3 regions of the Viridibacillus sp. FSL H8-0110 genome follow, and region 2 is predicted to be linked to each of the others. Evidence: riboswitches for the same ligand, from Rfam matches in the RefSeq annotation. Region 2 holds a riboswitch; each other region holds the start of a gene.
The links. A riboswitch is a leader RNA that binds a small molecule or an ion and turns the genes downstream of it on or off. The one in region 2 is predicted to bind lysine.
Positions count from the first base shown of each region.

Region 1: linked by a shared signal. The riboswitch ahead of MHH98_RS21645 (transporter substrate-binding domain-containing protein) and the one ahead of MHH98_RS20285 (amino acid permease) in region 2 are both predicted to bind lysine.
Region 3: linked by a shared signal. The riboswitch ahead of MHH98_RS05215 (aspartate kinase) and the one ahead of MHH98_RS20285 (amino acid permease) in region 2 are both predicted to bind lysine.

Region 1 is NZ_JBBOPJ010000001.1:4,368,303-4,371,521, reverse strand. It holds gene MHH98_RS21650 (hypothetical protein) at 1-1,226, shown strand, start outside; lysine riboswitch at 1,346-1,527, shown strand; gene MHH98_RS21645 (transporter substrate-binding domain-containing protein) at 1,664-2,518, shown strand; gene MHH98_RS21640 (amino acid ABC transporter permease) at 2,582-3,219, shown strand, end outside.
Region 2 is NZ_JBBOPJ010000001.1:4,097,850-4,101,068, forward strand. It holds gene MHH98_RS20285 (amino acid permease) at 1-1,224, opposite strand, end outside; lysine riboswitch at 1,332-1,510, opposite strand; gene MHH98_RS20290 (aminoglycoside 6-adenylyltransferase) at 1,634-2,500, opposite strand; gene MHH98_RS20295 (CynX/NimT family MFS transporter) at 2,648-3,219, shown strand, end outside.
Region 3 is NZ_JBBOPJ010000001.1:1,054,191-1,057,409, reverse strand. It holds gene MHH98_RS05220 (YslB family protein) at 1-280, shown strand, start outside; gene MHH98_RS05215 (aspartate kinase) at 341-1,573, opposite strand; lysine riboswitch at 1,698-1,879, opposite strand; gene uvrC (excinuclease ABC subunit UvrC) at 1,939-3,219, opposite strand, start outside.

The DNA of each region.
Region 1 (3,219 bases), 270 kb from region 2:
AACTTGAGATGGATGAAATTTTACATATTACAGAGTCCTTTGTGAAGGATTTCGGCCGTGAAGTAATACAATTTAGTAATTTCTCTGAAATTGGCGAAGGAGAATATTTAGTAGTTTATGAAGCTATCGATAAAAAATTAAAACTCCCTTTACCTAATTCTGGTGCAGTTATAGAGATTAATTCATATGGCACTATTACAGCGGCTACAATATTCCAAGAATATTATCAACTTACATATCCAAAAGTGGAAGTAACAGAAGATGAAGCTAGAGAAATTTTATGTAAAGAGACATTAGTGGAATTAGGAATCGAAGAAAATGAAGAGCAAGGAGAATTTGAATTGGTTTATCAACCAATTCGAGATTATATAGGTGTTACTGTTGATGGGGAAGTTCAAAAAGCAAGTCAGTTGTTCAGTGAATCACAGCTTGAACAATTTGCTGTTACACCTGTCCAAGTGACGAAGGCATTACCAAAATTATTGGGTGCAACTGATCAATATGTATTACGTGAAGAAGAGGGTAATTTATATTGGTATGTTACGGAAGAGTTAGATGAAAAAGGTGAAGATGCAGAAGCTGTAATCGAAGTACTACATTTTGATGATGCAGGCGCTAACTATGAATCTAATGTGGAATGGGATACAGAAGCAAAGATTGAGTTACCTTTTGAGCAATTAAAAGACAATGCAATGCAATTTTTAGAGATTATTGCGGGTGACATACACCATAAATACATGCTTGAAGAACAATCTGTATTGAATGATGATACAGAAGAATTTGACGATGATTCGGATGATGATCTCTTCAATGTGGATGAATATGATGAAGACGAGCATGAAGACGAACATGAAGATGAACCAACAACTATGTTTACTTTTATCCCATTTTTCCAGGGATACAAATTAGACAAATACTCCGTTCTAATTGAGGTAGGTATACATACAGGAATTATTCGTTCATGTTTGTATAGCGCATTAAATATGGAGGCTATTCGAGGTGTGAATACTACACCAATGATTACATTAGAAGAAGCGGATACTATATATAAACAGAGTTTGCAGATGAAACTTTCACGTTTTGAAGAGATAGATGAAGATGATGAAATGACAATATACAGCTTAAATTACTCTATTAATGCACCTTCTGAAAATGGTGTAATTGATAAGATTAATGCTACGACAGGTGAAGTTACGTACGCTGGGTCAGATATTGTTAGAGGCTAAAAACTAGTTGTAAGAAAAAAGATAGTATTCTGAGTATTTTATAAAATGTGTGTTGACACTGAAAGTTCGTTACTGTAGACTGTGTACAATGATAATTGAATACAACCTCACTTGTTAATGGGTGAGGTAGAGGCGCGATATCTATTAGTCTTTAGTGGAGCTTGAGAAACTATGAAACTATTGAGAAGGAGATGTCGCCGAAGTTTGTAATACACTCGATGTTACTTGCTGGGTCTGTAGTTAATAACTGCAGGACTGTCTCAATGAACGTCCTAGTTCGTTGAGTTGAGCTATCTCATTTAGGGATAAGTAGAGGATTTAGGCTATTGTACAATGCGACCTGAGTTCATCTCAGGGCGCGTTTTTTATACGTACAATAGCCTTTTTTAGTATTTTGAAGAAAATTAAGGATATTATTTAGAGGGGGAGAATATAATATGAAAAAAACATGGGCAATTTTTTCTGCTATGACACTACTTGCTATTTTACTATTAGCTGGTTGTGGAACTAAAGATGCAGGTTCGGGATCAGGTGCATCTACTGAAGGGGAAACAAAAAAAGAAACATTCACAATTGGTATGGAAGCGGGATACCCTCCGTTTAACTGGACACAAAAGGATGATTCAAACGGCGGCGTGAAAATCTCTGGTAACGCAGAATATGCTGGCGGTTATGATGTTGAGATTGCAAAAAGAGTTGCAGAATCTTTAGGAAAAGAACTAGTAATCGTCAAAACAGAATGGGACGGTCTAGTACCTTCATTAACTTCAGGTAAAATTGATGCAATTATGGCGGGTATGTCTCCAACTGAAAAGCGTAAAAAGACAATTGATTTCACTGATAACTACTATACATCTAATTATGTAATGGTTGTTAAAAAGGGCAGTAAATACGAGAAAGCTAAATCAATCCAGGATTTTAGTGGTGCCAAAATTACAGGTCAATTAAATACAACACACTATGATGTAATAGATCAAATTACTGGTGTTAAAAAACAAGCTGCAATGGATAACTTCCCTGCAATGCGTGTAGCACTTGAATCAGGTGTGATTGATGGTTATGTATCTGAACGTCCAGAAGGTATTAGTTCTTCAGCTGCAAATGATAAATTTGTAATGGTTGAATTCACAGATGGCTTTAAAGCGTCTGAAGAAGATACAGCAATTGCTGTAGGTATTGAAAAAGATAGCGAATTAAAAGATAAAATTAATGAAGTTTTAAAAGGTATCTCTGAAGAAGAGCGTACAGAAATTATGGATAAAGCGATTGCAAACCAACCAGCTGCAAAATAATGTATGACGGATACCGGCTGCATATGAAGCAGTCGGTATTACTGCTTTTGAAGGAGGAACAGTATGAGTATTGATTGGATTATAAGTATAGCAACAGAAAACTGGGAAATGTTCCTTCGCGGGGCATGGATGACGTTATTAATTGCAACACTTGGTACTGTTTTCGGTGCAATCATTGGATTACTTATCGGTATTATTAATACGATTCCTAAACCTGAAAGAGGATTAAAAAGAATTGTATTAAAACTAATAAATATAATTCTTGGGATATACGTAGGATTTTTCCGAGGTACACCAATGATTGTTCAGGCAATGGTAGTTTTCTATGGTGCTGCCCAAGCATTTGGTGTAGATATGGACCGCACGTTTGCAGCAATTTTTATCGTTGCTATTAATACAGGAGCGTATATGGCTGAAATTGTACGTGGCGGTATTATCTCAGTAGATAAGGGCCAATTTGAAGCAGCTCAAGCGATTGGTATGAATCATTGGCAAACTATGATTCATGTAGTATTACCACAAGTTTTAAGGAATATTTTACCTGCAACAGGTAACCAATTTGTTATGAATATTAAAGATACATCAGTATTGAATGTAATTGGGGTTACAGAACTATACTTCCAAACAAAATCTGTTTCGGGGAATAATTTCAGATATTTCGAGTCATTCTTTGTAGCATGTATTTTATACTTAATCATGAC
Region 2 (3,219 bases):
TTCGTTTAAATCGCGACCTTGTATGATATATGCTTTACGGAATCGGTAATGACTTACTGCGATCCCTAGCCAAGCCACAAACCCACACATACCTGAGGCATTTAGCAACCAAATATAGACAACACCATCACCGAAGAATGATGCAATGAATGATACACAAGCAACTAAACAAGTTGCTACTAGTGCTGCCATCGGAATACCGCGTTTGTTTAGTTTGGTAAACATTTTTGGTGCTTTACCGTCTTTAGCAAGCTCCCAAAGCATACGTGAAGATGCATATAAACCAGAGTTTCCTGAAGATAATATCGCCGTTAAAATGATCGCATTCATAACTGAAGCTGCAAACGCGATACCTGCATTTTCAAATACTAATGTGAACGGACTAACTGTAATATCACTACTAGCTAAACGTTCATCAGTAAATGGAATTAATAAGCCAATCGCTAAAATTGCTAAAATGTAGAATAAAAGGATACGCCAGAAAACTTGACGAACAGCTTTCGGAATATTTTTTCCTGGATCATCTGTTTCACCCGCAGTAATCCCAAGTAGCTCAGTTCCTTGGAATGAGAAACCTGCTGCTAAGAAAATACCGAACATTGCGAAAAAACCACCATGGAATGGACCATCTTCAATGAAGAAATTTTTGAATCCAACTGGGTCTTGTCCACCCATCAAACCAAATACCATCAAGAAACTAACGATGATAAAGACAACAATTGTAACGACTTTAATTAGTGAAAACCAATATTCACTTTCACCAAAGCTTTTAATCGATAAGACATTCAAAGTGAAGATGATTACTAAAAATCCTGCTGTCCAGACAAATGATGATACGTCTGGGAACCAAAATTTCATAATTAATGATACCGCTGCAATTTCTGCTGCGATCGTAATTGCCCAGTTATACCAGTAGTTCCAACCAAGAGCAAAGCCAAGCGCTGGGTCAACGAATTTAGATGCGTAAGTACTAAATGAACCTGATACAGGCATAAATGCTGCCATTTCCCCTAAACTTGTCATTAAAAAGAACACCATAATACCAATTAAAGAATATGCTAATAACGCTCCACCTGGACCCGCTTCGTGGATAGCTCCACCACTTGCTAAGAACAGCCCTGTACCGATTGTTCCTCCAAGTGAAATCATCGTCACGTGACGACTTTTCAATCCTCTATTAAGACCTTGCGTTTCTACGCTTTGGCCATTATTTTTATTACTCATTAAGAATCTCCTCTTTCCATTTTTCATTGCAAGAAGGTTAACTTGATGTCATAAAAAATACCATCACAAGGAATATGCGATGGTATCGAAATATGCCCATCAACCTTGATAAAGATAGCTCAACACGCCTGCTAAGACGTGACAGTTCTGCACCTTTCGGCAACAGCCCCAATGATTATAAGAAAAAGCTTATAATCACTTCGGCGATATTCCCTTTCAAATAGAATCCCCGACGCTTTTCGTCTCATCCATTTTACTTTTTAATACCGCGACCTCTACCTCATCGAATGGATGAGGCATTGCAATATATTAATTTAATATGTCCCCATTATAATACAAGAGTGTTCTATATTCAAGATGTAAATTATCTTGAATATTAGAACAATTTAAGTTAATTTTTGTTAAGACTTCAGAATATAACTTTTGCATCACTCGGTAGCGTTTGAATATGTTTTAAGTAATTGAGCACTATCACACTTTCTCCATAACCTTGGAATGAAAGCATGCTAGCAACATTTGTTGCTGTATTTTGGAATAAATCACACATAGTAAATAGTGCTTGCCATGCTGAATCATAGCTAGCATTATTATATGTTGCGAGTAACTGCTCCCACACCTTTTTTGGTAACAGGTACTCTAGGTCCTTGCCATTTTTACCAACGCTTTTAGAAAAGTCTGTTTGCACTCCGACTTGCCAAGAAAGCATTTGAATCAGCATTTCACGCGTATTATTAAAATGTGCTTGTGCATAGAGCATTTCTTTTCTCCATAAACCTTTCGCAATATATGTAGAAACCCACCAAAATTCATTACAACAATCCTTATAATGTTCTTCTGTCGGGCATTGCACCCAATAATTCACATCCGTTGGTGAAGGGAGTTTAGGAAGTGACCCATCTTTATCTAACAAGATTGTGGTTAAACTATCTTCCTTACAATATTCTTCTTGTTCTTCGACAGGGATAAGCATCAAATCAATTCGGTTTCCATCCGAAAATTGCATCAAGTATGTATAGCGCCCACCAAGTTCAGGAGGAAACAACACCATATCTTCTGGCGTTTGCATAATGATTCTCTCTCCAAAAATATTTACCCAATAAGGGGTGTTAGTAAATGATTTGATATCCGTCACAATATAAACGATATCAAAATCTTGAAAGGGATCCTTTTTCACATTCATATTTGTTCTTGAACCATTCATACAAACCGCGCGTACGCGATCATCATTTTTCGCTATATCTAGGATTAAATCCATCATTTGCTGCGCTGTTCTCATCATCAATACCCCCGTATTAAATTGGTGATTTTATTTTGAGCCATCTTATTATAATTATCAATTTTCTTTGATATAATTAACCTTTGTCAATTAGTAGGTTTAAAATATTATAAGATTTATAAATATATATAATAGGAGGAGTTACAATTGGCAACAAATAAAGCTGTTCAAAATGGCAACAAGCTAAAATGGAATCGTAAAGTTTGGCTACTTGTAATTGGGATTATTTTCATTGCTTCTACATTACGTGCTCCTTTAACTTCTGTAGGTCCAATTATCTCATTCATTCGTGATGGTCTTCATATTTCAAATGTATTAGCAGGATTTATCACAACGATCCCTTTGCTTGCTTTTGCTGCTATTTCACCATTAGCGCCAAAATTTTCAAAGCGCTTTGGCATAGAACGTACTTTACTATTCTCAACAGCATTACTTGCTGTAGGGATTCTTACTCGATCATTAGGTACCACATCCACACTGTTATTAGGTACTTCTCTAATCGGTGTAGCAATTGCTTTTGGAAATGTACTGTTACCAAGTTTGATTAAATTAAAATTCCCTTTACAAGTTGGGTTACTAACAGGAATTTTCACTGTTTCGATGAATCTATCTGCAAGTTTAGCAGCTGGTATTAGCTATCCACTTGCTAGCGGAGAACTCGGCTGGAGAATTGCGTTAGGTATCTGGTTCATTTTAGCAATAATCGCTATTATTGTTTG
Region 3 (3,219 bases), 3.0 Mb from region 2:
TCCTTTATACAGTATGGAAGAAGCTGTTTCATTTTTCCAAGAAGCAGGATGGGGAGAGCTTTCTATAGAAAAACAATCTAAAGATGAAACGTTTTATACTCTCACTGGAGATCCTGAGGCTATGCAATTTGAAAAACGCTGCTTCCGTCTTGAAAGTGGCTTCCTAGCAGCTCAACAAGAGAAAATCAGTGGTTTCTTAACAGAATGCTACGACGAAAAGAAAGCAAAGCGTGGGCTTGTACGATTCCATGTCAAATGGGATTTAAAAGACCAACTATAGAAAGAAGCTGACTAAATATCTGTTCAAGATGGCTAGTCAGCTTCTTTTTATTTTATTTAATTAAACTTGAATTGCTAGACTAGCTGCCAATTCAAATTCATCATGTAATGCGTTTGCAGTTAGCAACATCGACTCTTGTGGAATGACAACAGAAATTTTAATTTCAGAAGTACTTACCATTTTTAATGTAATGTTTTCTTTATGTAAGCGATCGAACATTTTTGCGGCTACGCCAGGATTAGATACCATACCAGAACCTACAATCGATACTTTAGCTACGTCCTCTTCATAATTCACATGACAATAACCAATTTTAGATTTATTAACTTCTAAGACTCGAGCAGTATCTGCTAAATTTTCTTTTGTAATAGTAAATGATACTGAAGGCTCTACCCCTTCGAGAATAGTTTGAACGATAATATCAACGTTAATATGATTATCAGCTAAAACTGTGAAAATATTGACTAAAGAACCTTTATAATTCCCCTCGTAACCTACCGTTACTCGAACAATATCTGACATAAATGCTACTCCACGTACAACTAAATCTTTTTCCACTTCTACTTCCTCCTTCATAATTGTTCCTTCATCTTCTACATAACTAGAGCGAACTGCTAATGGGATATTGTAGTTTTTTGCAAACTCTACGGCACGTGGATGTAAGACACCTGCCCCTAAATTTGCTAATTCTAACATTTCATCATATGACAGTTCTTGTAGTTTGCGAGCTTTAGGAACATAACGTGGATCTGAAGTGTACACACCATCAACATCTGTATAAATATCACAGCGCTCAGCACCTAATGCTGCAGCTAAAGCAACTGCTGTCGTATCTGATCCTCCGCGACCTAGGGTTGTAATATTGTTATTACTATCGATTCCTTGGAAGCCTGCAACTACTGCAACATGGCCTTTATCCAACGTTCTTCGCACCTTTCCAGACTGAATTTCAACAATGCGAGAATCACTCGGAATTGCCTCCGTTAAAATTCCAGCTTGCCAACCAGTGAAGGACTGCGCTGATAACCCTAAACTTTGTAATGCAATCGATAATAATGAGATAGTCACCTGCTCACCTGTTGTTAAGAGCGTATCCATTTCTCGTTTCGATGGATTTGGCATAATTTCATGTGCCATTTCTACAAGCTTATCCGTCGTTTTGCCCATCGCTGAAACAACAACGACAATATCATAACCCTTTTCTTTCTCTTTCTGAATGCGCTTTGCCACATGCAATACGCGTTCAATCGTTGCAACTGATGTACCACCAAATTTAAAAACTAAACAACTCACCCATAACCTCTCCCTTATTTGTTATGACGACCGTATTCACAATGACATCTTATGAAAAAAGCAGCCTTTCACACGTTTAAGTGTGAAAAGCCGCCTCGTAGCATGCACGTTCAAAAGAACATTCATGTGAGATAGCCCTCCAGAACCGAAACGGATCTGACAATTCTACACTTGTTAAATGCAGAACCAGTAATAAATTGGAAATAGTCAATTTATCACTTCGGCGGCCTCCCCTTTCGTCAGCAGTCATAGGATCTACTCATCCTCTTGCTGATTACTCTTGAAATCCGCGCCTCTATCATCACTAAATAGTGATTATTTATAATAGTAATGTTACCTTAACACAATTTTCAGATTACTACAATTTATTTTTCAGAAAAATAAGTAAATATGGTTTGAGCTAGTTTTTTTGGTACATTCGCAGCTACTAATTCTTCATAGGATGCCTCACGAATTTTTTTAACAGATCCAAATTGTTTGAGAAGCTGTTGCTTTCTTTTTGGTCCAATTCCTTCAATTTCATCGAGAACAGATGTAATGGCATTCTTTTCATGTAATTGGCGATGGAAGGTAATAGCAAAACGGTGAACTTCATCTTGAATTCTTTGTAAAAGATAAAACGCTTCACTCGTTCTCTTCAACGGAATAATTTCTGGCGGCGAGCCATACAGCAATTGAGAAGTTTGGTGTTTATCATCTTTTGCCAAACCTGCAATAGGAATATCTAAACCAAGCTCATCTTCTAAGATTTCTCTTGCTACTTCCATTTGTCCTTTCCCACCATCAATAACGATTAAATCGGGTAAAGGTAAGCCATCTCTTAATACACGAGTATATCTTCGGCGAATGACTTCTCGCATTGCACCGTAATCGTCGTGCTTTGCTGCAACTTGAATTTTATATTTTCGATAATCCTTTTTGCTAGGCTTACCGTCAATAAAAACTACCATCGCTGAGACGGCGTCCGCTCCAAAAATATGGGAGTTATCAAATGATTCTATGCGAAGCGGTATCGCAATATTCATCGCATTTCCCAATTCTTCGCAGGCACCTATTGTTCTTTTTTCTTGACGCTCAAGTAACTGGAACTTCTCAGAGATAGCAATTTGAGCATTTTTACTCGCTAAATCAACAAGCTCTTTTTTCTTTCCCCTTTGAGGTATCGTCACTTTTAAATCAAGTACTGTAGCTAGAAGGTCTCCTTCAATATTAGAAGGTATAAAGATTTCCTTTGGCTTGATATGTTCTGCCTGTTCATAAAAGCGCCCCACAAATGTTAAAAATTCTTCCTCAGGATCTCGATAAATAGGGAATAACGAAACATCTCTTTCAATCAACTTTCCTTGTCTTACAAAGAATACTTGGATACACATCCAACCTTTATCAACCGCATAACCAAAAACGTCACGATTCGTTAAATCCGTAAGCGTAATCTTCTGACGTTCCATGACAGTTTCAATATGTGAAATTTGATCTCGATATTCTTTTGCTCGTTCGAAATCTAATTTTTCAGCTGCATCGAGCATTTTTGCATTTAAATCTTCTTTGACTTCTCCGTACCCACCATTTAGGAAACTCGTAATACCTTGAATGATCTCTTGATATTGCTCTTTCTCAACTTCTTTTACACAAGGAGCTAGACATTG